Regions from separate parts of the Ruminococcus sp. AF17-22AC genome, predicted to be linked through region 2. Evidence: riboswitches for the same ligand, from Rfam matches in the RefSeq annotation. Region 2 holds a riboswitch; the other holds the start of a gene.

Region 1 (15,466 bases), on a different contig from region 2:
CAGTCATCGACCTTATGGATGATATGGGATTGTTTGGAGATATTCCGCAGTCGAACCAGTTTTCACTGTTCGACGGGGTAATTGCATGATCCTACATATATAAAAGTCATGTAGTAAGTTTGTATTACTGATTGGAATGTGGTATATGTTAACATGGCAAAAAGGAGAAGAACATGAAAAAAGAGGAATTGAGATATTTACAGAGACTTGCGGAACTGTACCCGACGATCGGGAAGGCTTCTACGGAGATCATCAATCTTCAATCGATTTTAAATCTTCCGAAAGGCACGGAGCATTTTATGTCGGATCTGCATGGCGAATACGAAGCGTTTTCACACGTGCTCCGAAATGGCTCCGGTGCAGTCCGAAAGAAAATAGATGATGTATTTGGGCATACCCTGAGCAACAGCGATAAGAAAGCGCTGGCAACTTTGATCTACTATCCAAAAGAAAAAATACAGCTGGTCAAAAAAACAGAAGATGATATGGAAAACTGGTACAAGATTACATTGTACCGACTGATCGAAGTCTGCAAGACGACGGCATCGAAATATACACGATCCAAGGTACGTAAAGCCCTGCCGCCGGATTATGCTTATGTGATCGAGGAACTGATCACGGAAAAGGCGGAGGTTCTTGATAAAGAAGCGTATTATGATTCAATTGTAAATACGATCATTCAGATCGGACGTGCAGAGAATTTTATCATTGCACTTGCAGAATTGATCCAGCGTCTTGTTGTGGATCATCTTCATATTCTCGGGGATATTTTTGACCGTGGACCGGGACCGCATTTTATTATGGACCGTCTGATGAAATATCACTCCCTTGATATCCAGTGGGGAAATCATGATGTTGTATGGATGGGAGCAGCTGTGGGACAGCGGGCATGCATTGCGACGGTACTTCGCAACAGCATTCGTTATGGCAATCTTGACATTCTTGAGGACGGTTATGGAATCAATATGCTGCCGCTTGCAACCTTTTCCATGGAAGTTTACAAAGATGATCCGTGCAGTGCTTTTGAGATGAAAGGTACTTCTAATTATAATGCACTGGAAAAAGAACTCGGCCAGAAGATGCACAAAGCGATTTCTATCATTCAGTTCAAGCTGGAGGGACAGCTTATCCGAAGACACAGGGAATTCCATATGGAAGACCGTTGTCTGCTTCACAGGATCGATCCGGTGAAGGGAACTGTGACGCTTCCGGACGGAAAGGAATATCCGATGCTGGATACAGAATTCCCGACGATTGACTGGAAACATCCATATGAGCTGACAGCAGGAGAGCGTGATGTGATAGAACGTATGGAAACAGCTTTCCGCAACTGCGAAAAACTTCAGAAACATATGCGCCTGCTTCTGGATAAAGGCGGCCTGTACAAGATATATAATGGAAATCTGCTTTTCCATGGATGTATTCCGTTGAACGAGGATGGAAGCCTGAAAGAAATCCAGATTTACGGAAAGAAATACAAAGGGCGTGAACTGTATGACATACTTGAGACTTATGTAAGAAGAGCATTTTTTGCAGTGGACAGTATGGAACAGCGAAAAGGGATGGATATTCTCTGGTTTATCTGGGCAAGTCCGTCGTCACCATTATTTGGCAAGGATAAGATGACCACATTTGAGAGATATTTTATAGCAGATAAAGAAACACACAAAGAGACGAAAGGTGCATACTATCATCTGCTTGAAGATGAAAAAGTAGTGGATACGCTGCTTCAGGAATTCGACCTTTCTCCGGAGCACGGACATATTATCAATGGTCACGTACCGGTACATCAGGGAGAGGGAGAAAGCCCGGTAAAATGCAATGGCAAGGTGATCGTTATTGACGGCGGCTTCTGCAAGGCATATCAGAAGGTGACCGGAATTGCAGGTTATACTCTGATTTACAACTCTTACGGGCTGATCTTAAGTGCACATGAACCGTTTACATCCAAGGAAGATGCCGTTTCAAAAGAAAGCGACATCGTATCAAACAGAGTGTCCGTACATTATACGTCAAAGAGACGCCTGGTGGGTGACACTGATACCGGAAAGGCACTGCGGGAGCGTATTGAAGAACTTATGCAGCTTTTGGATGCATATCGTAAGGGATACATAAAAGAAAAGAAATAGACAGAAATAAGAAACACAACAGGTAAGACTGAAACAGAGGTGGTACCAATGAGAAGAAAAAACAGGCTGAAAATGCTGCTGATTATCCTGATATCGATCTTTATTATGTTTGCGGCAGCGGCACTTCTTCTGGCAAGCTTTCAGAGAAGTGCGAGAGAAGCGAAGCAAAAAAAGGAAGCAATTGAAAATGCGGCAAAACTGACACCAACGGCAGAGCCTACAGCGATACCGTCTCCAAGTCCGACGCCGAGACCAACGGCTACACCTACTCCGGTTCCGGAGCAGAGAGTTACGTTTAATCCGGATAATTTCTGGGATTACTGGTACAGTACAGATGGCCTTGTAACAATCAATATTTACAATATCAGTCAGGATACCGTATCATTTAGTTTTTATCAGACGGATGCAGGACAGACACAGGCAGTATCTGCGGATATAACTGCAGAAGTTGCCGGCAATGCAGCGGCGTTTTCCTTCGGTGATTCAGCGGGAAACTCAGCGTCAGGTAATCTGACATTTGATAATGGGCAGCTTTATCTGAGAGTGACTACAGCAGAGCCGGTATCTTCCGTGTATCCGAATGTAAGCTGTATCATGAGCAGAAATCAGGTCGTGATCAACCCGCCGGAACCGACGGCTACACCGACACCTTCAGAAGAGCAGCCACAGGTCACCGCGGAGAGTGGGGAATATTTCTTCCCGGAGAGTAGCAGCCGTTATCTTACAGATGAAGAAATTTCCAACTATACCTCAGATCAGTTGGAGCTTGCAAAAAATGAGATTTATGCGCGTCATGGAAGACAGTTCGTGACGGATTATATTGCGGACTATTTTAACAGCAAATCCTGGTATCAGGGAACGATAGATCCGGAGACTTTTGATGCAGAACAGGGTTCTGTTTTTAATGAGTATGAAATCGCAAATATTAATAAAATCCAGCAGTGGGAAGATCAAAAAGCAAGTGAAGGAAACTGAGAAATTTTGATTTTATAATGAAAAAGAGGAAGCAATCCAATCGGGATGGCTTCCTCTTTTTTTCGTTGATGAAACAGAAATGACTATTTTACAGGTGCTTTGTTGTCGGTACGACCTACAAGATAATCAATCGTTGTGTCATAATAGTCAGCAAGGCGGATGAGCATTTCAATCGGAATGCCACGTGAGCCTGTTTCATAATGAGAATAGGAACGCTGACTGATATGCAGAATTTCACCAAGCTGTCGCTGAGAAAGGTCAGAATCTACACGAAGATCCTGAATACGTTGAAACTTCATAAGCTCACCTCCTGTTTTTTTGCAATTATAAAACAGACCGAAATGTGCTATTGCGTTTGGGAGCAAAATGGACTATAATGAAATGAAATACAGAGGGCTTATATACAAATTCTATCTATCTTTTTTGCCGCTCTTATTTATGGAGGGCTAAAATCTTTAAAATCCCATGAGTGATATAACAAAATACAGATTTATATGAGGTTCATTGAGAAGAAAATGCAAATCGGGAGCATTTACAGACAGAAAGGAGATTTATGTTTGCAAGTGTTTTTTCAGCAGCCATTTCAGGAATGGAAGTTCATCTCATAAAGGTTGAAGCAGATGTAAGTGACGGACTTCCTTCCTTCACTATGGTCGGTCTGCCGTCGACTCAGGTAAAAGAAGCACAGGATCGGGTACGTACAGCCCTTAAGAATAACGGAATCGCGCTTCCACCCAAGAGGATCACCGTTAATCTGGCACCGGCGGATATCAGGAAGGAGGGCGCAGGTTTTGATCTTCCACTGGCAGCGGCTGTACTTGCGGCTGCCGGCGTGCTTTCAGCAGCACAGTTGGGAAATGTAATGATGGCGGGAGAAATCGGATTGAATGGAGAAATCCATGCGGTATCTGGAATCCTGCCGATGATCATTCGGGCAAGGGAAGAAAAGTGTCGTTTCTGTGTAGTTCCGTATGATAATCTGAGGGAAGCACATCTGATCCCTGATATGAAAGTGATCGGTGTATCTAATCTGCAGGAGATGCTCCGCTATGTTGGTGCACCGGATTCTTATAAAAAGGCAGTGGAGACCAAAAGAAAAGAGAAACAGGAAAATGCAGTGGATTTTTGTGAGATCCATGGACAGGAAAGTCTGAAAAGAGCAGTCGAGATTGCTGTCAGTGGATTTCATAATCTTCTGATGATCGGTCCGCCGGGAGCCGGTAAGACGATGATCGCCAGGCGAATTCCGGGAATCATGCCGGAGCTTACAGTAGAAGAAGGACTGGAACTGACGAAAATTTACAGTATTGCCGGATTACTGCCGGCAGAAGACCCACTGATCCGGATACGTCCTTTCCGAAGTCCGCACCATACCTGTTCTGCACAGGCACTGGCAGGCGGCGGAAGGAATCCACGTCCGGGAGAAATCACGTTGGCACACAGAGGGGTACTGTTCCTTGATGAGATGCCGGAGTTTTCCAGAAGAAGCCTGGAAATCCTGCGTCAGCCACTGGAAGATAAGGTGATCCATATTTCGCGTGTTTATGGAACGTATGATTTTCCGGCACATTTTATGTTGTGTGCAGCAATGAACCCATGTCCCTGTGGATATTATCCGGATATGAACCGATGCAGATGTACACCGGCACAGGTAGGGCAATATCTAGGGAAACTCAGCCAGCCGCTTCTGGACAGACTGGATCTCTGTGCAGATGTTTCACCGGTAGATTTCGATGGGATGAGCAATGGAAAGATTGGCGAAAACACGAAACAGATACGTATGCGGGTAGAAGCAGCACAGCAGATACAGAAAGAACGCTTTAAGGATGAGAAGATTCAGTTTAACGGAGAAATGAGCGGAAAGCAGGTCGAAAAATTCTGCCATCTGGATGATTCGGCAGGCAGGCTTCTTAAGATGGCATTTCAGCATATGCCGTTCAGTGTGAGAGCGTATCACAGGATTTTGAAGGTGGCACGTACGATTGCAGATATGGAGGCTTCGGAGAATATCAATAAAGAACATTTAGGGGAAGCTTTATCGTATCGTTCCTTTGACAAAAAATACTGGAACTGAAAAATGATTAAAAACATTCAGAATAAAAATCAGGTAAAAGAGATAATGTATAGAGGAGATATTTATATGGAAGAAACTCAAAAAATGCCAATCAGGGAAGTAGGGGCGAAGGATAAAGAATATCCGGAAAAATTGCGTCAGTATACTGGAATGCCGGAGAAGTTATATATCAGAGGTAACTTTCCGGATCCGGAAAAACCGACAGCAGCGATTGTCGGTGCGCGGGCGGCAACTCCTTACGGGCGTATACAGGCATTTCGGTATGCGAGATACTTAAGTGAGGCGGGAGTACAGGTCATTAGTGGGATGGCTTACGGAATCGACACGGAGGCACATAAAGGGGCTCTGGAAGGAAGAGGAGGAACCTGGGCTGTTCTTGGAAACGGACCTGATATCTGCTATCCGTCAGGCAACAGAGGGCTGTATCAACGTATCCTGCGTACAGGTGGAGGAATCATCAGCGAGCAGACACCGGGGACAAAAGCACGAAATTATTTTTTTCCGGCAAGAAACCGGATTATCAGTGGACTGGCAGATCTTGTTCTGATCGTAGAGGCATGTGAAAAGAGTGGTTCCCTGATAACGGCACAGTGGGCCCTGGATCAGGGCAAGGCAGTTTTTGCTGTACCGGGACCGGTCAATGAGGAGAGAAGTATGGGATGTCATAAACTGATCTATGATGGTGCAGGAATTGCTTACACACCGGAAATCCTGCTCCGTGAGATGGGAATAGAGTATGAAAATCCTGTTAAAATAAAGACAAAAAATGACTTAGGGCTTGCAACCGATTTGAAATTGGTGTATAGTTGTCTCGATTTACGACCAAAATCTATGGATTTTTTGATTCAGAAAACAGGACTTCCGCCGGAAAAAATCGGCAGTCTTTTGCTGGAACTGACATTGTCAGGACTGGCACTTGAAGTCGGCAGACACTACTACGTAAAGACAACATAACAATGGGTGACGATGATTTTCCCGGAAGTTTTTATGAATAATGGATAAGTAGGAGAGATAGCATGGCGAAATATCTGGTGATAGTAGAGTCACCTGCGAAAGTAAAAACTATAAAGAAATTTCTGGGAAGTAACTATGATGTACAGGCATCCAACGGACATGTGCGGGATTTTCCCAAAAGCCAGTTCGGTATTGATGTAGAGAATGATTTTGAACCGAAATACATCACGATCAGAGGAAAAGGCGAACTTCTGGCAAATCTCAGAAAGGCTGCCAAAAAAGCAGATAAGATTTATCTCGCAACTGACCCTGACCGTGAGGGAGAAGCAATTTCCTGGCATCTGATGCAGGCACTGAAAGAAGATCCGTCTAAAATGCGCCGAATCTCCTTCAATGAGATTACAAAGACTGCAGTAAAAGCTTCAATCAAGCAGCCACGCGATCTGGATCTGAATCTTGTGGATGCACAGCAGGCGAGAAGAATGCTTGACCGAATGGTAGGTTATACGATCAGCCCGCTTCTGTGGGTAAAGGTCAAAAGAGGATTAAGTGCAGGCCGTGTACAGTCGGTTGCACTGCGTATTATCTGTGACAGAGAAGAGGAGATTAATTCATTTATTCCGGAAGAATACTGGAGTCTTGACGGCGAGTTCAAGATAAAGGGAGAGAAGAAACCTCTGCAGGCTAAATTCTACGGTACGGATAAGAAGCTTCCGGTCCATAACAGAGCAGAGATGGATAAAATACTGAAAGCACTGGAAAATGCGGAGTATGAGATCACAGAAGTTAAAAAGGGTGAGCGTACCAAGAATGCACCGCTTCCGTTTACGACCAGTACTCTGCAGCAGGAGGCTGCCAAGACGTTAAACTTTTCCACTCAGAAAACTATGCGTCTGGCACAGCAGTTGTATGAAGGTGTGGACATCAAGGGCAGTGGTACTGTTGGTCTGATCAGTTATCTGCGTACCGATTCCACGCGAATCTCACAGGAAGCAGATCAGGCAGCAAGAGAGTATATTGAAGCGCAGTATGGAGACGACTATGTTTCCACTACAGGTAAGACTGTCAAGAAGGAACAGAAGATTCAGGATGCGCATGAGGCAATCCGACCAACCGATATTACCAGACTTCCGGCAATGATCAAAGAGTCTTTGTCCAGAGATCAGTTCCGCCTGTATCAGCTTATCTGGAAACGTTTTACTGCCAGCCGCATGTCAGCAGCGAAATATGAGACAACATCTGTAAAAATCGGAGCAGGAGAATATACCTTTACAGTTGCGGCTTCAAAGATTGTATTTGATGGTTTTATGTCTGTGTATGTGCAGGAAGAAGATAATCAGAAAGGCAATGTATTAAGCCAGAGCCTCGAAAAAGGCATGAAACTGGAACTGACAGAATTAAAGCCGGAACAGCATTTCACACAGCCGCCGGCACATTATACGGAAGCATCTCTGGTAAAAGCGCTGGAAGAGCAGGGAATCGGACGTCCGAGTACGTATGCGCCGACGATCACAACGATCATCAGCCGTCGTTATGTGTCTAAAGAACAGAAAAATCTCTACGTGACAGAACTCGGAGAAGTTGTCAATAATATTATGAAACAGGCTTTCCCGAGTATTGTAGATGTTCGTTTTACTGCGATGATGGAAGGACTGCTTGACTGCGTGGAAGAAGGCACGGTTCAGTGGAAGACAGTTGTGCGTAACTTCTATCCGGATCTGAAGCGAGATGTTGACGCGGCAGAAAAGGAACTGGAAAAGGTTGAGATTCAGGATGAAGTCAGTGATGAGGTATGCGATGTCTGTGGACGTAACATGGTCATCAAATATGGACCTCATGGAAGATTTCTTGCGTGCCCGGGATTTCCGGAGTGCAGAAACACCAAGCCATATTATGAAAAGATTGGTGTGGCATGTCCGAAGTGCGGTAAGGATGTCGTGTTGAAAAAGACTCAGAAGGGACGTAAATATTACGGTTGCATTGACAATCCGGAATGCGATTTCATGTCATGGCAGAAGCCATCGGCAAAGAAATGTCCGAAGTGTGGAAGCTATATGGTCGAAAAAGGAAATAAGATTGTCTGCAGTGAGACAACTTGCGGTTATGTGGAGCAAAAGTCTAAAGAAGACTAAATATACAAATTTTCTGAAAATGCGGACAAAATCGAAAAAAATATAAAAATATCTTGTGTTTTCGCTATAAAACGTGTAAAATTAAAACATAAAGACAGAAACATCGAGAAAACATGAGAAGGAGGCCGTAATGAGCGTTCAGTTGTTGGATAAAACCAGAAAAATTAATAAACTTTTGCACAACAGCAGTTCCAGTAAAGTTGTGTTTAATGATATCTGTCAGGTTCTGATGGAAACTTTAAGCTCTAACATTCTGGTGCTCAGCAAAAAGGGTAAAGTGCTTGGAATCAGTCTGTGTCCGGGTGTCGAAGAAATCACTGAACTGATCGAGGACAACGTAGGCGGACATATTGATTCCCTGTTGAATGAACGTTTTCTGGGCGTATTATCTACAAAAGAAAATGTAAATCTTCAGACACTTGGCTTTGAACATGTAAACAGCAGCTGCTATGGTATCATCAATCCAATCGATATCGCGGGAGAACGTCTGGGAACTGTATTTATGTACAGAAATGACAGACCATATGATATAGAGGATATCATTGTCAGTGAATATGGCACGACCGTTGTCGGTCTGGAAATGATGCGTGCAGTCCATGAAGAAAATGCAGAAGAGGATCGTAAGCAGCAGGTCGTTAAATCCGCATTTAATACGCTGTCATTCTCCGAGCTGGAGGCAATTATTCATATTTTTGATGAGCTTGATGGTGAGGAAGGTATTCTGGTTGCAAGCAAGATTGCAGACCGTGTGGGTATTACGAGATCAGTTATTGTCAATGCACTTCGGAAGTTTGAAAGTGCCGGAGTTATCGAATCTCGTTCCTCCGGAATGAAGGGTACGTACATTAAAGTATTGAATGAAGTGATCTTTGATGAACTGGAAGAGATTAAGGCACAGAGGAATAAAAAATCTTCATAAATGAATATAGTCGTACAAAAAGCAAAAGCCTTTCCCATTTTGGGAGAGGTTTTTCTTTGCTTAAAATAAGAAAGTGAGAAAACAAGAGAAAATAAGAGAAAATAAAAGAATATAAATAAAAACCTATTGATTTATGACTGTAAAAAGAGTTGCACAAAATCACGAATTTCAATAATATAGGGACAGTGATTAGCACTCAAGCGAAATGAGTGCTAGTAATAAAAAGGCAACAATAAAGGAGGACATAGATCATGAAATTAGTACCTTTAGGTGACAGAGTTGTATTAAAACAGTTAGAAGCAGAAGAAACAACAAAATCCGGTATCGTACTTCCGGGACAGGCACAGGAAAAACCACAGCAGGCAGAAGTTATCGCTGTAGGACCTGGTGGAGTAGTTGAAGGCAAAGAAGTGAAGATGGAAGTTGCTGTAGGAAACAAAGTTATCTATTCCAAATATGCAGGAACAGAAGTAAAACTTGACGGTGAAGAATACATTATCGTAAAACAGAGCGACATTCTGGCAATTGTAGAATAGTAGTAAGCATTCAGTAGGTAGTATCCCGCGAGGTGATTTGGCATGTTTTGGCCAAAAGCCCGAGACATACAAGGCAAAATGCTATCACCGAAGGTGAATTGGAATGCATTTTGACTCGTAACTGAGAGGGTACTGAACAGTTATGAATAATATTCAGGAGGACAGTCATCATGGCAAAAGAAATTAAATTCGGCGCAGAAGCAAGAGCTGCACTTGAAGCTGGTGTAAACAAACTTGCAGATACAGTAAGAGTAACAATCGGACCAAAAGGAAGAAACGTAGTACTTGACAAACAGTTTGGTGCTCCGCTTATCACAAACGATGGTGTTACAATCGCAAAAGAAATCGAACTGGAAGACGGATTCGAAAATATGGGTGCACAGCTTATCAAAGAAGTTGCATCCAAAACAAATGACGTAGCAGGTGATGGTACTACTACAGCTACTGTACTTGCGCAGGCAATGGTTCATGAAGGAATGAAGAACCTGGCAGCAGGTGCAAATCCGATCATCCTGAGAAAAGGAATGAAAAAAGCAACAGATACTGCTGTAGATGCAATCAAAGAGATGAGCCAGAAAATCAGTGGAAAAGCTCAGATTGCAAACGTTGCTTCTATCTCTGCAAGTGATGAAGAAGTCGGACAGTTAGTTGCAGATGCAATGGAAAAAGTGTCCAACGACGGTGTTATCACAGTAGAAGAATCCAAGACCATGCATACAGAGCTTGATCTTGTAGAAGGTATGCAGTTTGACCGTGGATATATTTCCGCATATATGTCCACAGATATGGAAAAAATGGAAGCAAACCTTGAAGATCCATACATCCTGATCACTGACAAAAAGATCAGTAACATTCAGGAAATTCTTCCGTTACTGGAGCAGGTTGTTCAGGCCGGTGCAAAACTTCTCATCATCGCTGAAGATGTAGAAGGTGAAGCACTTACAACTCTGATTGTAAACAAATTAAGAGGAACATTCCAGGTAGTAGCTGTTAAGGCTCCGGGATATGGTGACAGAAGAAAAGAAATGCTTCAGGATATCGCAATCCTGACAGGCGGTCAGGTAATTTCCGAAGAACTGGGTCTGGAACTCAAAGAAGCTACAATGGCTCAGCTTGGACGTGCAAAATCCGTTAAAGTTGCAAAAGAAAACACAGTTATCGTTGATGGACTTGGTGACAAGAAAGCAATCGAAGATCGTGTTGCTCAGATCCGTAAACAGATCGAAGAAACAAAATCTGAATTTGATAAAGAAAAATTACAGGAAAGACTTGCAAAACTGGCAGGTGGCGTAGCTGTTATCCGTGTTGGGGCTGCAACTGAAACTGAGATGAAAGAAGCAAAACTTCGTCTGGAAGATGCTCTTGCAGCTACAAGAGCAGCAGTAGAAGAAGGAATCATCGCAGGTGGCGGATCTGCATACATCCATGCATCTAAAAAAGTTGCTGAGCTTGCCACAACTCTGGAAGGTGATGAGAAGACTGGTGCGAACATCATTCTCAAAGCTCTGGAAGCTCCGTTATTCCACATTTCTGCAAACGCAGGACTGGAAGGCTCCGTTATCATCAACAAAGTAAGAGAATCCGAACCGGGCATTGGTTTCGATGCTCTGAATGAGAAATATGTAGATATGGTAGGTGCTGGTATCCTTGACCCGGTTAAGGTTACAAGAAGTGCTCTTCAGAACGCAACAAGTGTTGCTTCTACACTCCTGACTACAGAGTCTGTAGTTGCCACAATCAAAGAAGATACTCCGGCTATGCCGGCAGGTGCTCCGGGAATGGGCGGCATGATGTAAATAAAGTACAAAAATTAAGGGATTGGCGTCATAGACGCTGATCCCTTTTTGTGATAAAATTATTTAAAATACCTTTAAGGAGAAGATGATATGAGTGACCTTTATTCAGAATTTCTGGTGAAGAAAGAATCGACAGCAAAGGATACAATAGTTAAGTACGGGTTGATCGTGCTGACCATTCTTGCGGCAGGAGCCGGGCTGTTTATCAGTCCATTGCTTCTGGTTCTGGCAATTGCGCTGGGAGTTGCATGTTATTTTGTGATTCCGCGGACGGATCTGGAGTATGAGTATCTTTTTGTAAACGGGGAATTTGACATTGACATGGTTATGGCAAAGTCCAAACGTAAAAAAGTGATGTCTGTGAATCTGTCAGAAGCAGATCTGATCGCTCCGCTGAATTCCCACAAAATGGATTATTACAACGGAAACAGCCGCATGAAAACACTGGATTATTCTTCGGGAAATCCGGAACACAAACGCTTTGCAATCATCATGAAAGCCGGTGGGGAGAACAGCCGGATCATCATTGAGCCGGATGATGAGATGGCAAAAGCTATCAAAAATTCAGCTCCGAGCAAAGTTTTTTTGGATTGACACCTCAGTTCTTTTTTGTTACACTTTGAATCAAAATCAAAACAACATAATACAAGGGAGGAAATGCAATGGGTACAATTATCGGTGAAGGCATTACATTTGATGACGTCCTGTTAGTTCCGGCATATTCAAAAGTAATTCCGAATCAGGTAGATGTTACAACACACTTAACGAAAAAAATCAAGCTGAACATTCCTATGATGAGTGCAGGAATGGACACAGTTACTGAGCATAGAATGGCAATTGCAATGGCCAGACAGGGCGGTATCGGTATCATTCATAAAAATATGTCCATTGAAGCACAGGCTGAGGAAGTAGATAAGGTAAAACGTTCTGAGAACGGTGTTATTACTGATCCATTCTTTTTATCCGCAGATCATACACTTGAAGATGCCAACAATCTGATGGCAAAATTCCGTATTTCAGGTGTGCCGATCACAGAAGGCAAGAAACTGGTAGGTATTATTACCAACCGAGATCTGAAATTCGAAACTGATTTCACAAAGAAAATCGGAGAATGCATGACTTCTGAGGGACTGATTACAGCCAAAGAAGGAATCACACTTGAAGAGGCAAAGAAAATCCTTGCCAAATCCCGTAAAGAAAAATTACCCATTGTAGATGACGATTTTAATTTAAAAGGTCTGATTACGATTAAAGATATCGAAAAACAGATCAAATATCCTCTTGCAGCAAAAGATGAGCAGGGACGTCTGCTCTGCGGTGCAGCTGTTGGTATTACATCCAACGTGCTTGCACGTGTAGATGCTCTAGTAAAAGCAAATGTTGACGTAATCGTAGTAGATTCTGCGCATGGTCATTCCGAAAACATTCTCCGTGCCGTACGCCAGATCAAGGATGCATATCCGGATCTTCAGGTAATTGCAGGTAATGTTGCAACCGGTGCAGCTACAAAGGCACTGATTGATGCTGGCGTAGATGCGGTTAAGGTTGGTATCGGACCTGGTTCTATCTGTACCACACGTGTAGTTGCAGGTATTGGTGTTCCACAGATCACAGCAGTTATGGATTGTTATGAAGTGGCAAACCGCTACGGTATTCCGGTCATCGCAGATGGCGGTATCAAATATTCCGGAGATATCACAAAAGCAATTGCTGCCGGAGCAAATGTCTGCATGATGGGAAGCATCTTTGCAGGATGCGATGAGAGCCCGGGAACATTCGAACTTTATCAGGGACGTAAATACAAAGTATACCGCGGTATGGGATCTATCGCAGCTATGGAAAACGGCAGTAAAGACCGTTATTTCCAGGAGAATGCGAAGAAACTTGTTCCAGAAGGTGTAGAAGGCCGTGTGGCTTACAAAGGACATCTGGAGGATACTGTATTCCAGCTTATGGGAGGTCTTCGTTCCGGTATGGGTTACTGTGGAGCAGAAGATATCGAAACACTGAAGACAACCGGCAAATTTGTAAAAATCTCCGCAGCTTCCCTGAAAGAATCTCACCCACATGATATTCATATCACAAAAGAAGCTCCAAACTACAGCGTAGACGAATAATTGTTTAAATTTTTGTTCTTGCTAAACTGAATAAATTAGTATATTATGAAGACAACGACTGCATGACTGGCGGAAGTAGGATGAACTACAGGGAGTGCAGTAAGTGAATGTGCCGACCGCCTGGGCAGCCTGATAACAGACTGACCAGGCGGTCTTTACTTTCGATTTAAAATCAAGGTGGCGCATCCGATTCTATTATGTACAAAAAAGGAGAATGATCATGGAAAAAATCTCACTGGAAAATGAACTGAAAAGCAATTCTTATCCGGGACGCGGAATTATCATCGGACGTTCTGCAGACGGAACAAAAGCAGTAACTGCTTACTTTATCATGGGAAGAAGCGAAAACAGCAGAAACCGCGTATTTGTCACAGAAGGAGAGGGTATCCGTACACAGGCGTTTGATCCTTCTAAGCTGACAGATCCGAGCCTGATCATTTATGCACCGGTGCGTGTTCTTGGAAACAAAACCATCGTGACAAATGGTGATCAGACCGATACAATTTATGAAGGGCTGGACAAACAGCTTACTTTTGAGCAGTCCTTAAGATCTCGTGAATTTGAACCGGATGGACCGAATTATACACCTCGAATTTCCGGTGTGATGCACATTGAGAATGGAAATTACAGCTATGCGATGTCCATTCTGAAAAGTGATAATGGAAATCCGGATTCCTGTCTCCGTTATACATACGCTTATGAAAAAGCAGTTGCCGGCGAAGGCCGTTTCATTCATACATACAAATGTGACGGAAATCCGCTTCCGAGCTTTGAAGGAGAACCGAAACTGGTTGATATTCCAGATGATATAGAGGCATTTACAGAACTGCTCTGGAACAGCCTGAATGAAGACAACAAAGTTTCTCTGTTTGTACGTTATATTGATATTGCAACAGGTACTTATACAACAAAGATCGTAAACAAAAACCACTAAGGAGGAACAGACGAAGATGAATGAATTACAGTTAAAATACGGATGCAACCCGAATCAGAAACCTTCCAGAATCTACATGGAGGAGGGAAAAGATCTTCCGATCAAAGTTCTGTCCGGAAAACCGGGATATATTAATTTTCTTGATGCATTTAACGGCTGGCAGCTTGTACGTGATCTTAAAAAAGCCACAGGACTTCCGGCGGCTACTTCTTTCAAACATGTTTCTCCGGCTGGAGCTTCTGTAGGACTTCCGCTTACAGAGACACTTGCAAAGATCTACTGGGTAGATGATATGAACTGGAAAGAGTTTTCTCCGCTTGCATGTGCATATGCAAGAGCAAGAGGTGCGGACAGAATGTCCTCTTTCGGTGATTTTATTTCGCTTTCGGATGTCTGTGATAAGGATACAGCAATGCTGATCAAGAGAGAAGTTTCTGATGGTGTGATCGCACCGGGATATACAGAAGAAGCACTGGAAATCCTGAAACAGAAGAAAAAAGGAAATTACAATGTGATCGAGATTGATCCTGATTATGTACCGGCACCGCTGGAACACAAACAGGTATTTGGTGTGACTTTTGAGCAGGGACGTCAGGAACTGGCAATTGACGATGAACTGATCTCCAATATCGTAACTGACAACAAAACTCTTGCAGAAGAGGCAAAACGTGATCTTAAGATTTCTTTGATTATTCTGAAATATACACAGTCCAACTCCGTATGCTTCGTAAAAGACGGTCAGGCAATCGGTGTTGGAGCCGGACAGCAGTCACGTGTACATTGTACCAGACTTGCCGGACAGAAGGCAGATAACTGGTTCCTTCGTCAGAGTCCGAAGGTGCTGAATCTTCCGTTTAAGGACGGCATCAGCAGAGCAGAGCGAGACAATGCAATCGATGT
Region 2 (15,466 bases):
CCATTCTTCCGGCAGGAACACTATCCGGAGCACCGAAGTTCCGTGCATGCCAGATCATCGAAGAACTGGAGCAGAGTAAACGAGGCATCTACGGAGGAGCTATCGGTTATCTGGATTTTGCCGGAAACCTTGATACCTGCATTGCAATACGACTGGTATACAAGAAAAAAGGTGAGATCTGTATCCGGTCCGGAGCCGGAATTGTGGCGGACAGTATTCCGGAAAAAGAATTCGAGGAATGCTGCAACAAGGCGAGAGCGGTTGTACTGGCAATCGAGAAAGCACAGGAGGGACTGGAATGATCGTACTGATTGATAATTATGACAGCTTTTCGTACAACGTATATCAGCTGATCGGTTCCGTAGCACCGGATATAAAAGTTGTACGAAATGATGAATACAGCGTAAAAGAAATCGAAGAAATGAAGCCGGAAGTACTGATTCTCTCACCGGGACCGGGCAGACCGGCAGAAGCAGGAATCTGCATTGAGGCAATTCGATACTTTGCCGGAAAACTTCCAATCCTTGGTATCTGCCTCGGACATCAGGCAATCTGTGAAGCTTTCGGCGGGGAAGTCTCCTATGCAAAGGAACTGATGCATGGAAAGAAAAAGACCATTTATACGGTTGGAAAGAGCCCTCTTTTTGAAGGACTTGGGGACAGCTTTCAGGCAGCAAGATACCATTCACTGGCAGCAGTAAGAGAAAAATTACCAGATGTCTTAAGGGTTACTGCTGAGGCGGAAGATGGTGAAATCATGGCTGTTGAACATACAGAATATCCGATTTTCGGAGTACAGTTTCATCCAGAATCTGTCATGACACCGGATGGAAAAGTGATGGTGGAAAACTTTATGAGAGTTGCAGAGCAACGAAACAATTCGTAAGTATTCATAGTTATAGGAATTTGGTATAAAAAAATAATCAGGAGGAAATTAAAATGATTAAAGAAGCAATCGTAAAACTTTCCAAAAAAGAAAATCTGACATATCAGGAAGCAGAAACAGTTATGGATGAAATCATGAGCGGACAGGCGACAGCGGTACAGATGTCTTCCTATCTGACGGCACTTTCCATGAAAGGCGAGACGATTGATGAGATCACTGCATCTGCAGCAGGAATGCGTGCACACTGTATTAAATTACTGCATGATCTGGATGTACTTGAAATCGTCGGAACAGGTGGTGACGGGGCCAATTCTTTCAATATTTCCACTACTTCTTCACTGGTTATTGCAGCTGGCGGAGTTCCGGTTGCCAAACATGGAAACCGTGCAGCATCCTCAAAAAGCGGTGCTGCCGATGTACTTGAAGCACTTGGTGTAAATATTACGATTCCACCGGAAAAGAGTGCAGAACTCCTCAAAAAAATCAATATCTGTTTTCTGTTTGCACAGAATTATCATATCGCAATGAAGTATGTGGCACCGATCCGTAAAGAACTTGGAATCCGTACAGTATTCAATATTCTCGGACCTTTAAGCAACCCGGCGGGCGCCAATATGGAACTGATGGGAGTATTTGATCAGGCACTTGTAGAGCCGCTTGCACAGGTAATGGCGAAGCTTGGCGTGACAAAAGGAATGGTTGTATTCGGACAGGATAAGCTGGATGAGATTTCAATGAGCGCACCTACGTCTGTTTGTGAAATCAAGGATGGCTGGTTCCAGTCTTATGAGATCACACCGGAGCAGTTCGGTTACGAAAGATGTTCCAAAGATGATCTTGCAGGTGGTACTCCGGCAGAAAATGCTGAGATCACAAAGGCAATTTTAAGAGGAGAAGAGAATGGACCGAAGCGTCAGGCAGTATGCTTAAATGCGGGTGCAGCACTCTATATTGCAGGCAAAGCTGAGACAATGGAAGCCGGTGTCCGTATGGCTGAAGAACTGATTGACAGTGGTGCGGCACTGAAAAAACTGGATGAATTTATCGCCTGCTCAAATGAGTAAGTGCTATAATAGGAAAGTCAGAGTATTGTTCCGAATGAAGGGATTGTATATCTGAACTTTATAAGAAAAGGAAATTTATTATTATGAATATATTGAATGAGATTGCCGAAAAGACGAGAGAGCGTATCGAAAGAGATAAAAAAGAAATGCCCCGTGAAGATCTGATCAACGAGATCCGACAGAAAAAAGTCCAGATGCTTCTGAATCCGTTGATCCAGTCTGAAACGGCAAAAACACCACACAGTTTCTACCAGGCACTGAAAAAACCGGGAATGTCTTATATCTGCGAGGTCAAAAAAGCCTCCCCGTCAAAGGGACTGATCGCATCGGATTTTCCGTATCTGGAGATCGCGAAAGAGTATAAAGCAGCCGGAGCAGCGGCTATTTCCTGCCTGACAGAGCCTTTTTATTTTCAGGGTTCAGATCAGTATCTGTGGGAAATTGCATCGGAAGTAGACATTCCGGTCCTTCGAAAAGACTTCGTAATCGATGATTATATGATTTTGCAGGCAGCCGCATACGGAGCCGCAGCCGTACTTCTGATCTGTGCGCTTCTGGATGATAAACAGCTTCGGGAATATCGAGAAATGGCAGAAGACCTTGGTATGGATGCGCTGGTAGAAGCACATGACGAGGAAGAAGTAGAGCGTGCAATAAAGAGTGGAGCAAGGATCATTGGTGTCAATAATCGTGATCTCAAGACGTTCGAAGTGGACATGCAGAACAGCATACGGCTTCGTAAACTTGCACCGGACAATGTGATTTTTGTATCTGAAAGCGGTATCCGAACATCAGAAGATATCAAAAAATTACATGAAAATCAGATTGAAGCTGTGCTGATCGGAGAGACACTTATGCGCAGTCCAGATAAAAAAGCAGCACTGGAGGAACTGAATGGAGCACCTTTAGAAGAAGCATAAGTACATAGAGATACAGGAAATGAAAACAGAAAATTTCAGCAAAACAAAGATTAAAATATGTGGTTTAAGACGCAGGGAAGATATCCTTGCAGTCAATGAAGCGAATCCTGATTATTGTGGATTTATCGTTGAATTTCCCAAAAGCTTCCGTAGTGTGACAGCAGATGAGGTAAGAGAACTGGTGAAGAATCTTTCACCGGAAATTCAGCCGGTCGGGGTGTTTGTCAATGCGTCAATGGAGCTTGTAAGGTCACTTTTAGATGATGGAACACTTGCCATGGCACAGCTTCACGGACAGGAGAAGGAGTCTTATATTGCAGAATTAAAAGCACATACAGATAAGCCGGTCATCAAAGCTTTTTCCATAAAAACAGCCGATGATATGGAGAATTCATTGCAGAGTCCGGCAGATTATATCCTGCTTGATCAGGGCAGCGGTGGAACCGGCAAGACATTTGACTGGTCTTTGATTCCAAAGATTGAACGTCCATTTTTCCTTGCAGGAGGAATCGGGGAAGAGAATCTGGAGCAGGCGCTCAGGGAGATTCACCCGTTTGCGGTGGACTTGAGCAGTAGTGTGGAGACAGAAAAGTGGAAAGATCCGGAAAAGATCCGAAGAGTTGTGGATATTGTAAGAAACGCAGTACAGGATTAGAGAAGAGATTGTAGAGCAACAAGAATATTTTGAAGGAAAACATAGAGGAGGAAATCAAGCAAATGTCTAAAGGTAGATTTGGAATACATGGAGGGCAGTACATTCCGGAGACACTGATGAATGCAGTGCTGGAATTGGAAGAGGCCTATAATCACTATAAAGATGATCCGGAATTTAACCGTGAGCTGACAGACTTACTCAACAATTACGCAGGACGTCCGTCTCGTTTATATTATGCCGCACATATGACGGAAGACCTTGGCGGGGCAAAAGTTTATCTGAAACGTGAGGACTTAAACCATACTGGAGCACACAAGATCAACAACGTTCTCGGACAGGTTTTACTTGCAAAAAAAATGGGAAAAACACGTGTCATTGCAGAGACAGGTGCCGGTCAGCATGGTGTTGCAACGGCAACGGCAGCTGCTCTTATGGGCATGGAATGTGAAGTTTTTATGGGTAAAGAAGACACGGAACGTCAGGCATTAAACGTATACAGAATGCGCCTTCTGGGAGCAAAAGTACATGCCGTTACATCAGGAACTGCGACCCTAAAAGATGCTGTTTCTGAGACAATGAGAGAGTGGACAAACCGTATTTCCGACACACATTATGTACTCGGCTCTGTCATGGGTCCGCATCCGTTCCCGACGATCGTACGTGATTTTCAGGCTGTTATTTCTAAAGAAATAAAAGAACAGATCCTCGAAAAAGAAGGAAAACTTCCAGATGCCGTACTTGCCTGTGTAGGTGGCGGTTCCAACGCAATTGGTACATTTTATAACTTTATCGAGGATGAAGGTGTGCGTCTGATCGGCTGTGAAGCTGCTGGACGTGGTGTAAATACAGCAGAAACAGCAGCAACGATCGCAACTGGAAAACTCGGTATTTTCCATGGAATGAAATCTTATTTCTGTCAGGATGAATATGGTCAGATTGCACCGGTTTATTCCATTTCTGCTGGTCTGGATTATCCGGGAGTCGGACCGGAACATGCACATCTTTATGACATCGGACGTGCGGAATATGTACCGGTAACTGATGATGAAGCGGTAGATGCTTTTGAATATCTGTCCAGAATTGAGGGTATTATTCCGGCAATCGAGAGTGCTCACGCTGTGGCATATGCAAGAAAAATCGTACCACAGATGCGCAAAGATCAGATCGTAGTTATTACAATTTCAGGACGTGGAGATAAGGACTGTGCGGCAATAGCACGTTACAGAGGGGAGGATATCCATGAATAAGAGAATTACAGAAGCATTTGCAAAAGGAAAAGCATTTATCCCGTTTGTTACCTGTGGGGATCCATCTCTTGATGTTACTGAAAAAATCGTTTATGCAATGGAAGAAGCCGGTGCAGATTTGATTGAACTCGGCATTCCTTTTTCTGATCCGACAGCAGAGGGACCGATAATTCAGGGGGCGAATTTACGTGCTTTATCTGGTGGGGTTACGACTGATAAAGTATTTGATATGGTTGCAAAAATCCGTAAAAATACATCAATTCCGATGGTATTTATGACGTATGCGAATGTTGTTTTTTCTTACGGTGTAGAGCGTTTTTGTAGGAAAGCAGCGGAAGTGGGAATGGACGGGATGATTCTTCCGGATGTGCCGTTTGAGGAAAAAGAGGAGTTTGCATTGGTAGCGGAGAAGTATGGACTGGATCTGATTTCTCTGATTGCACCGACCTCTCATGAACGTATTTCTATGATTGCAAAAGAGGCAGAAGGTTTTGTTTATTGTGTGTCTTCTCTTGGCGTTACCGGTATGAGAAGCCATATCACGACAGATATCGGAGCGATGGTTCAGCTTGTAAAAGCGCAGAAGGATATTCCGTGTGCGGTCGGTTTTGGAATTTCCACGCTGGAGCAGGCGAAGAAAATGACAGAGCAGGCAGATGGAGTGATTGTAGGTTCTGCGATCGTAAAACTCTGTGAAAAACATGGCGCAGAATGTGTACCGTACATAAAAGAATATGTAAAATCAATGAAGGATGCGATAAGATAGATAAAGGATTCCCGGTGAGGTGGAGGCTACTTTTTCTATTGCTTGTAAATAGAATATCTTCATGCTATGATAGGAATTAAGTAGAAATATTTATGGGGGTATATAAATATTATTGAAAATGATTCAGGAGAGGGGTATGGCATGGAATTCCAGCATGAACTGGTGATCCCGGATGAGGGACTGCCATTTAAATTCTTTTTGTTTGAGGGAAGTCAGGGAAATTATGTACGGGAAAAGCACTGGCACACATCCGTTGAGATTTTTGCGGTGATGGAAGGTTCGCTGACATTTTACCTGAATGACGAGAAGCATCCGCTTAAGGCGGGAGAGCTGATGATCATTAATTCAAATGAAGTGCATTCAATTGATTCACCGGAGGAAAACCATACGGCAGTTTTGCAGATTCCGCTGAAACAGTTTGAAGATTATTTTACGGCACACCGTTTTATCCGTTTTGCGGGAAGCATACCGGAAATGGACGGAAAGCTTTCAAAACTCGTGCGTGAAATGTATAAACTTTACGGCAAACGCGGAACCGGGTATGAGTTTAAAATCCGTTCTTTTTATTATGATGTATTGTATCTTCTGGTCAATCATTATCGTCTTGATGAGGCAGGGGAGCAGGAAGTACGTCACAGCCGACGTTTGGATGCGCTTGCAAGAATCACTTCCTATATGAGAGAACATTATCAGGAAGAATTGAAACTGGCTGAAGTTGCGAATATGTTTGGCTACTCGGATGCATATTTATCCAGAATGTTTCAGAAATATGCAAATGTCAATTTTAAGACATATCTGCAGGATATTCGCATGACTTACGCATACAGAGAATTATTGAATACCGACAAGACGATCAGCCAGATCGCACTGGACAACGGATTCAGCAGCAGCCGCGCGTTTACAAGGGAATTTCAGAAGCGTTACGGCATTTTGCCGAGTGAACTCGATAAAGCAGATAAAAAATAAAGAAAGATGAAACAGGCGCTCTCGCAGGCACCTGTTTTTTTGGAATTTTTATAAATGTTTTGACAACTAAAAAAATACAAGGTCAAAAAAGTGCACTAAAGAGGACAAAAAATCTGGCGCAATTGAAAGCAGCTCATGCTATACTGAATTCAACATAAAAAATAAAGGAGGTAACTTCAGGTGAGGATTCAGAATGTAGCAGATGATGCGTTCCGTAGATATGGTAAAGTACTGGAGGGGTATGATTTTACGGAACTTCTGAAGGAAATGAAACACACTCCGGTTCCGGAGGACGTGACTTATGTTCCTTCCGTAGAAGAAATGGAAGCGCTGCCGGTTGCAAAAGAACTGCAGAACAAGGGATATGGCGGTCTGCCGATTGAAATCGGATATTGCAACGGACATAACAAGAAATTAAACGGTCTGGAATATCACCGCAGCTCCGAGATCAATGTTGCAGTGACAGACCTTGTACTGCTGATCGGACATCAGCAGGATGTGGAGAAAGATTTTACATATGACACATCAAAAGTAGAAGCTTTCCTTGTTCCTGCAGGAACTGCAATCGAAGTATATGCAACTACACTGCATTATGCACCATGCCATGTAAATGAAAGCGGTTTCCAGTGCGTTGTTGTCCTTCCGAAAGGAACCAACACAGAACTGACTTTTGAAACAGCTTCCGAGGGAGAAGACAAGCTTCTCACAGCGAAGAACAAATGGCTGATCGGTCATGAAGAAGCAGCTATTGAAGGTGCATTCAACGGACTGAAAGGTGCAAATGTTGGAATCGACTGATTGTGATTTTTTATTAAAACGCAGAAATACATTCTATATAATATGGAGGAATTTATATCATGAATAATATACCGGTAGTAAAACTTGGAATCATTGCAGTAAGCCGTGACTGTTTCCCGATTCAGCTCTCCGAGAAGAGACGCGCAGCAATCAAAGCAGCTTATAAAGGAGAACTTTATGAATGTCCTGTGACTGTTGAGAACGAACAAGACATGGAAAAAGCTCTCGAAGATGTAAACAAAGCAGAGTGTAACGCGCTGGTTGTTTTTCTTGGAAACTTCGGACCGGAAACACCGGAGACACTGATCGCAGAAAGATTTGACGGACCGTGCATGTATGTTGCAGCAGCAGAAGGCGATGGCGACATGATCAACGGACGTGGTGATGCTTACTGTGGTATGCTGAACTGCTCCTATAACTTAAAGATGCGTCATCTTGAAGCATACATTCCGGAATATCCGGTTGGAACAGCAGATGACATTGCAAAAATGATCGGTGATTTTGTACCGGTTGCACGTGCTGTCATCGGTGTTCGTAACCTCAAGATTATTACATTCGGACCACGTCCGCAGGATTTCTTTGCATGTAATGCACCAATCAAGGGTCTTTATGAACTGGGCGTTGAGATCGAAGAAAACTCCGAACTTGATCTTCTCGTTGCTTTCAAAGAGCATGAAAACGATCCTCGTATCCCGGAAGTTTGTGCAGATATGGCAAAAGAAATGGGTGAAGGAAGATATTACGAAGATCTCAATGCAAGAATGGCACAGTTCGAACTCACTCTTCTTGACTGGGCAGAAGCTCATAAAGGTGCAAGAAAATATGTTGCATTTGCTGATAAATGCTGGCCGGCATTCCCGTCACAGTTCGGATTTGAACCTTGCTATGTAAACAGCCGCCTTGCTTCCAGAGGTATTCCGGTATCCTGTGAAGTTGATATCTACGGCGCACTCAGTGAGTACATTGGACTTTGCATTTCCAACGATGCTGTTACTCTGCTTGATATCAACAACTCTGTTCCGAAATATATCTATGATGAAGATATCAAAGGAAAATATGATTACAAACTGACAGATACATTCATGGGCTTCCATTGTGGAAATACTCCTGCATGCAAGATGTGCGAATCCAGAGCCGTTAAATATCAGCTCATCCAGCACAGACTTCTTGAGCCGGCAGGATCTGATCCAGACTTTACAAGAGGAACTCTTGAAGGTGACATCGCTGCTTCTGATATCACATTCTATCGTCTGCAGTGCAACTCCGAAGGTGAACTGGTAGCATACGTTGCAGAAGGAGAAGTCTTAGATGTACCGACAAGATCCTTTGGTGGTATCGGTATCTTCGCTATCAAAGAAATGGGAAGATTCTATCGCCACGTACTGATCGAGGGCAACTATCCGCATCACGGAGCAGTTATGTTCGGACATTATGGAAAACAGTTCTTCGAAGTAGTGAAATTCCTCGGACTGGACGTAAAGAAGATTGGTTACAACCAGCCGGCAGGTGTAAGATATCCGACAGAAAATCCATGGGGTTAATCTACACATTCTGACTATAACAAAATAAAACAATACAGGCATCCCGGGAGTTTTCCTGGGATGTCTTGGCAAAAAGAAAAATAAAGATAAAAAATTAATAGCAATCGCAAACAGAATGTGCATGAGTTTTATACATATGATGGAGTGCACAGTTAGGAGGAAACATGTATTATATCGGCGTTGACCTTGGTACTTCCGCAGTAAAACTTCTTCTGATGGAAGAATCCGGAAAGATCTGTAATATCGTATCAAAAGAATACCCATTGTTTTTCCCGCATCCGGGCTGGTCAGAACAGAATCCGGAAGACTGGTTTACCCAGAGTGTTGAGGGAATGAAAGAACTGACAGAAGGAATTGACCGCTCTCTGGTAGCCGGAATCGGTTTTGGCGGACAGATGCACGGGCTGGTAACATTGGACGAAAATGATCAGGTGATCCGCCCGGCAATTCTCTGGAATGACGGACGTTCCCAGAAAGAAACAGAATATCTCAACAATGAGATCGGTAAAGATAAATTATCTGCATACACAGCAAACATTGCATTTGCAGGATTTACAGCTCCGAAGATCCTCTGGATGAAGAAAAACGAGCCTGATAAATTTGCAAAGATCGCAAAGATCATGCTTCCGAAAGATTATCTGGCATACAGACTTTCCGGATCTTTCTGCACAGATGTTTCTGATGCATCCGGTATGCTTCTTCTTGATGTGAAGAATCGCTGCTGGTCAAAAGAAATGATGGAAATCTGTGATGTAAAAGAAGAACAGCTTCCAAAGCTGTATGAGAGTTGGGAAGTTGTCGGTACACTGAAACCGGAAGTGGCAGAAGAGCTTGGTTTCTCAGCAGACGTTAAAGTTGTAGCAGGTGCCGGTGACAATGCGGCAGCTGCTGTCGGAACAGGAACTGTTGGTGACGGACAGTGTAATATTTCTCTTGGTACTTCCGGAACTATCTTTATTTCCAGTAAAAACTTTGGTGTTGACGAAAACAATGCACTGCATTCTTTCTGCCATGCAGACGGAAGTTATCATCTGATGGGATGTATGCTGAGTGCGGCTTCCTGCAACAAATGGTGGGCAGAAGAAATTCTTCAGACAAAAGATTTCGCAGCGGAGCAGGCACCGATTCAGAAACTTGGTGAAAACAATGTATTCTTCCTTCCGTATCTGATGGGAGAAAGATCTCCGCATAATAATCCGGATGCAAGAGGTGTCTTCTTCGGAATGTCCATGGACAGCACAAGAGCTGATATGACACAGGCTGTTCTGGAAGGTGTGGCTTTCGGTCTCCGTGATTCTCTGGAAGTTGCAAGAAAACTTGGTATTAAGATTGAGCGTACAAAGATCTGCGGCGGTGGTGCAAAGAGCCCTCTGTGGAAGAAAATCATTGCAAATGTTATGAACCTGAAAGTCGATGTACTGGAAGTAGAAGAAGGCCCGTCCATGGGTGGCGCAATGCTTGCGGCCGTTGGATGCGGAGCTTATCCGGATGTTGAAACGATTGGTAAAAAGATGGCGCATGTCGTAGATACCGTAGAGCCGGAAGAAGAACTTGTGGCGAAGTACGAGGAACGTTACCAGAAATTCAAGGAGTTATACCCTGCCTTGAGACCACTTTTTTAAGGTCCTTCCTTAACAACCGTCAATGGTTTGACAACCTAAGAAAACCCCTGAGGGGGAGCATCTCGGAGTTGCGAAAGGCCGAAGCTCCCCCTCAGACTCCCCCTTTTTGGCCCCGCTGAAACAAAATAAAAGTTAGAGTTAATCAATAGAATGATAGAGTACCAGAATAACTTTCTCCATACGGAGATCGGGGATTCTGGTACTTTTTGTATGTTTACATACATAGATAACCTGGGAGGAGTAAAAAAGCCCAGGGGTGTGCAGAGGGGACCGGCGAGGTCCCCTTTGCATAGAGTATATAGAGTCCTTGATTCTATGTGCAAAATATACAAAATTTATTTTGATTTTTTTGTACTTTTGCGAAAAGAAAAGAATAATTTTGATAATTTCTTGACGAACTAAAGTCTTTATGATAAAATTGTCTCAACAATTTAAAAGAATCTCTGATGACTGGCGGAGCAGTGGAAATCACCACATGGGAATCAGAGATTTGCAGAGCCGACCGTCTGGGCAGTATTTGAGGAAACCTCGGATACTGCTTTTTTTAACTAAAAAGTGACGCGGCGCCTACAGAAAGGAGACAATTATGGGATTCAAAAGTGACATCGAAATTGCACAGGAGTGCGAAATGCTTCCAATCACAGAGATTGCAGAAAAAGCAGGTATTGATGACAAATATCTGGAGCAGTACGGAAAATACAAAGCAAAAATTGATTACAATCTTCTGAAAGAAAGTGACAAAAAGGATGGTAAACTGATCCTTGTAACTGCAATCAACCCGACACCGGCAGGTGAAGGAAAGACCACAACAACCGTAGGTCTTGCAGATGGTATGCAGAAACTCGGCAAAAACGTAATGGTAGCTCTCCGTGAGCCATCCCTCGGACCGGTATTCGGTGTAAAGGGTGGAGCAGCAGGCGGCGGTTATGCACAGGTAGTTCCGATGGAAGATATCAACCTTCATTTCACAGGTGACTTCCATGCAATCGGTGCAGCCAACAACCTTCTTGCTGCAATGATCGACAACCATATCTTCCAGGGCAATGCACTGAACATTGACCCGAGAAAGATCACATGGAGAAGATGTGTGGATATGAATGACCGTCAGCTCCGTAACGTAGTAGACGGCCTCGGCGGAAAGACAAATGGTATGCCTCGTGAAGACGGATATGACATTACTGTTGCATCCGAGATCATGGCAGTCCTTTGCCTTGCAAGTGACATCAAAGACCTGAAGGAAAGACTTTCCAGAATCATCATCGGATACACATATGGTAAAGTTGCAGAGCAGAAACCGGTAACAGCAGGTGACCTTCATGCAGAAGGTGCTATGACTGCACTTCTGAAAGATGCCCTGAAACCAAACCTTGTTCAGACACTGGAACACGTTCCGGCAATCGTACATGGCGGACCATTCGCAAATATCGCACACGGATGTAACTCCGTAACAGCAACAAAGATGGCTCTGAAGCTTGCTGATTATGCGATCACAGAGGCAGGCTTTGGTGCAGACCTTGGTGCTGAAAAATTCCTCGACATCAAGTGTCGTATGGCAGATCTGCACCCGAACGCTGTTGTTATCGTAGCAACTGTACGTGCCCTGAAATACAACGGTGGTGTAGCAAAAGCTGACCTCAACAACGAAAATCTGGAAGCACTGGAAAAAGGTATCCCGAACCTTCTGAAACATGTAAGCAACATCAAGAATGTATATAAACTTCCTTGTGTAGTTGCTATCAATGCATTCCCGACAGATACCAAGGCAGAGCTTGACTTTGTAGAGTCTAAGTGTAAAGAACTCGGCGTAAACGTTGCTCTTTCTGAAGTATGGGCAAAAGGCGGCGAAGGCGGAATCAAACTTGCAGAAGAAGTTCTGCGTCTGGTTGAAGAGCCAAACGACTTTACTTATTCCTATGAACTGGAAGGCTCCATCGAGGACAAACTGAACCAGATCGTACAGAAAATCTACGGTGGCAAGAGAGTTGTACTTACAGCAAATGCCCAGAAACAGGCAAAACAGCTTGAGGCTCTTGGTTTCGGCAACTGCCCGATCTGCGTTGCTAAGACACAGTACAGCCTGACAGATGATCAGACAAAACTCGGTGCACCGACAGACTTCGAAGTTACAGTACGTAACCTGAAGATTTCCGCAGGCGCAGGATTCATTGTAGCCCTGACTGGCGAGATCATGACCATGCCAGGACTGCCGAAAGTACCAGCTGCAGAGAGAATCGACGTAGATGAGACTGGAAAGATTACGGGACTTTTCTAAAAATATAAGGAACTTCCTTGCAAACCGTCAATGATTTGGCAATCAGGTAAAACCTTGTGCGAGGGGAGGGCGCTCACAGTTGCGAAGGCCGCTCTCCCCTCGCGCACCCCACCGGGCCACGCTAAAAGAAATTAATTTAATTAAACCAATAGAATGTCAGAGTACCAGGATACCCTCCTCCACACATAGACAGGGTGTTCTGGTACTTTTTGTATTTTTACATAGTTCTCATATTTGGCATTTTTGCATGAAAAACTGAAAATAAATATATGAATTTTGTCCAATTGTTATTATAATATAAATGTGCTATTCTTTAGTTACAAAATAATTTATAACAAAGTTCTGAAATACAGAACAACAGCGGGAGAACGTCAATGGATCAGGATGAGATCAAAGTTAAGTCATTAAAAAAAGCACTGGATGTTCTGAATTGTTTTTTGGTAAAGCCTACCTGGGGTGTCACAGAGATCAGCGACCGTCTTGGTCTGTACAAGAGTAATGTTTATGATATTCTGACGACACTGAAGGCAATGGATTATCTGGAGAAGGATGAAGAGACAGAGCGATATAAACTGGGAATGCAGGTTTTTGCATTGAGCAGGGCAATGGAAGAAACTTTTTCCATTATCAAGATAGCAATGCCATATATGCAGGAACTTGCCAATTTTACAAATGAAAGAGTATATCTTGCCATTCCTCATGATGGAGAGGTTGTATATCTGGAAGCAACTTATCCGGCTGAGTCTGTCAATCTGATGCGTTCTATTCTGGGTGAGAGAGCTGATATGCATTGTACCGGAATCGGTAAAGCAATGCTTGCAAATCTTTCGGAAGAAGAAATAAATGAATATCTTCAGAAAACCCTTACTGTCTATACAGATCATACGATTTCCGATCCGGTTCAGCTTAGAGCAGAGCTTGAGGCAACAAGGCAGAGAGGATATGCAATCGATGACATGGAGCATGAGTTTGGGGTGAAATGTGTGGCAATGCCTATTTTTGACAAGACTCATAAGCTATATGCAGCGATCAGTGTCAGCGGTCTTGCAGTTCATTTTACAGATGACCAGATTCAGGAATGGGCATTGTTGATCAAGAAATATGTGGCGAAGATCGAGAATCGTTTATCCTGAAAATACTTGTTAAGAAAGAATATATAGATAACAGACACTTTTATAAACAGCAGAAATTATTATAAATGTGAACGTGAGCTATTCGCGTTCACAAAAAAATATCTATATAACAGAACGATGTTCTGAAATACAGAACGAACTAAGATAAGGGAGGATGAAATGAAACTGATTATGGAAAAGTGTCCCACAGACATGTGTCATGCTTCCACATTACTGAAAATCGGACCGGACAGATTTCTTGCAGCCTGGTTTGGTGGGACAAAAGAAGGAAACGGTGATGTGGCAATCTGGTTCACCAGGGGAAATGAAGAACATTTTGAAGAACCGAAAATTCTGGCACAGTCCGAGGAAGCACACTGGAATCCGGTGTTGTTCCGGGTTGATGAAAAGAAGATCATCATTTTTTACAAAGTAGGAAATGAAATAAGTAAATGGCGGACCATGTACCGGGTTTCTGAAGACAACGGAGAAACTTTTGGAGAAGAAAAAGAACTGGTTCCGGGAGATCAGGGAGGCAGAGGACCGGTGAGAAACAAACCGATCCGTCTGAAAAGCGGAAGAATCCTGGCACCGGGATCTACTGAACAGGGAATTTGGAAAGCATTTGTGGATCGTTCCGATGATGATGGAAAAACATGGAATAAATCACAGGAAGTTGAAATCAGTCAGCTGGAGTATAAGAGTGGAGAGCGAACAGTCGGAAAAGATGACAGTTCCATTCCGGTAAGTGAGCAGTCTTTTTATGGAAGAGGTGTGATTCAGCCAACTTTATGGGAAAGTATCCCGGATCAGGTGCACATGCTTCTTCGAAGTACTGAAGGAATGATCTACCGGAGCGACTCCAAAGACGGAGGGGATACTTGGACGGAAGCTTATGCCACGGAACTTCCGAATAACAACAGTGGAATCGACATGATACGTTCCAAAGATGGAAAATTATTTCTTGTATATAATCCGATTGGAGTAAACTGGGGAGATAGAACACCGATTTCTCTTGTAGTTTCAAAAGACGATGGAAAGACATGGGAAAAAATCAGAGATCTGAGTACAGGTGAGGGCGAATTTGCATACCCGGCTATTATTCAGGATGAAGATTTTTTATATATCACATACACATACAAAAGGAAAAATATAGCCTTTTGGAAGATTAGAAAATAACAGGAAAGAGGAGGAAGAAAAAATGGAAAATCGTTTCCCGGGAGGTTCATGGCCGGTTATGCTGACTCCGTTTACAGAGGACAACAAAATTGACTATGATGGCCTGAAAGAACTGGTGGACTGGTACATCAAAAACGGTGTTTCCGGAATGTTTGCCGTATGTCAGTCAAGCGAAATGTTTTACCTGTCTCTTGATGAGAGAGTAAAATACGCAGCCAAAACTGTGGAGTTTGCGGCAGGAAGAGTTCCTGTCATTGCATCCGGACATGTATCAGACAAGATTGAAGATCAGATTACAGAGCTTAATGAAATCGCAAAAACAGGAGTAGATGCAGTAATTCTGATCACCAACCGTCTGGCAAAAGAAGATGAAGATGATTCTGTGTGGATCGAAAACTGCAAAAAAATTCTGGACAACATGGATCCGAATGTTCCGCT

Evidence for each region. A riboswitch is a leader RNA that binds a small molecule or an ion and turns the genes downstream of it on or off. The one in region 2 is predicted to bind ZMP and ZTP.
Region 1: another riboswitch for ZMP and ZTP. It lies ahead of DWW86_RS13290 (IMP cyclohydrolase); the one in region 2 lies ahead of DWW86_RS11865 (formate--tetrahydrofolate ligase).

Annotation. Positions count from the first base shown of each region.
Region 1 covers NZ_QRXT01000010.1:74,819-90,284, reverse strand. Annotated here, with positions in the region: gene DWW86_RS13350 (PolC-type DNA polymerase III) at 1-89, shown strand, start outside; gene DWW86_RS13345 (fructose-1,6-bisphosphatase) at 174-2,129, shown strand; gene DWW86_RS13340 (YARHG domain-containing protein) at 2,178-3,104, shown strand; gene DWW86_RS13335 (helix-turn-helix domain-containing protein) at 3,188-3,403, opposite strand; gene DWW86_RS13330 (YifB family Mg chelatase-like AAA ATPase) at 3,658-5,178, shown strand; gene dprA (DNA-processing protein DprA) at 5,245-6,132, shown strand; gene topA (type I DNA topoisomerase) at 6,195-8,264, shown strand; gene codY (GTP-sensing pleiotropic transcriptional regulator CodY) at 8,395-9,183, shown strand; gene groES (co-chaperone GroES) at 9,435-9,719, shown strand; gene groL (chaperonin GroEL) at 9,890-11,515, shown strand; gene DWW86_RS13300 (DUF6106 family protein) at 11,606-12,109, shown strand; gene guaB (IMP dehydrogenase) at 12,178-13,632, shown strand; ZMP/ZTP riboswitch at 13,685-13,765, shown strand; gene DWW86_RS13290 (IMP cyclohydrolase) at 13,853-14,566, shown strand; gene DWW86_RS13285 (phosphoribosylaminoimidazolecarboxamide formyltransferase) at 14,583-15,466, shown strand, end outside.
Region 2 covers NZ_QRXT01000008.1:43,332-58,797, reverse strand. Annotated here, with positions in the region: gene trpE (anthranilate synthase component I) at 1-302, shown strand, start outside; gene DWW86_RS11920 (anthranilate synthase component II) at 299-886, shown strand; gene trpD (anthranilate phosphoribosyltransferase) at 940-1,950, shown strand; gene trpC (indole-3-glycerol phosphate synthase TrpC) at 2,034-2,870, shown strand; gene DWW86_RS11905 (phosphoribosylanthranilate isomerase) at 2,890-3,525, shown strand; gene trpB (tryptophan synthase subunit beta) at 3,588-4,772, shown strand; gene trpA (tryptophan synthase subunit alpha) at 4,765-5,538, shown strand; gene DWW86_RS11890 (AraC family transcriptional regulator) at 5,680-6,504, shown strand; gene DWW86_RS11885 (DUF4867 family protein) at 6,685-7,302, shown strand; gene DWW86_RS11880 (L-fucose/L-arabinose isomerase family protein) at 7,362-8,843, shown strand; gene xylB (xylulokinase) at 9,008-10,465, shown strand; ZMP/ZTP riboswitch at 10,902-10,984, shown strand; gene DWW86_RS11865 (formate--tetrahydrofolate ligase) at 11,052-12,737, shown strand; gene DWW86_RS11860 (IclR family transcriptional regulator) at 13,112-13,870, shown strand; gene DWW86_RS11855 (sialidase family protein) at 14,030-15,028, shown strand; gene DWW86_RS11850 (dihydrodipicolinate synthase family protein) at 15,051-15,466, shown strand, end outside.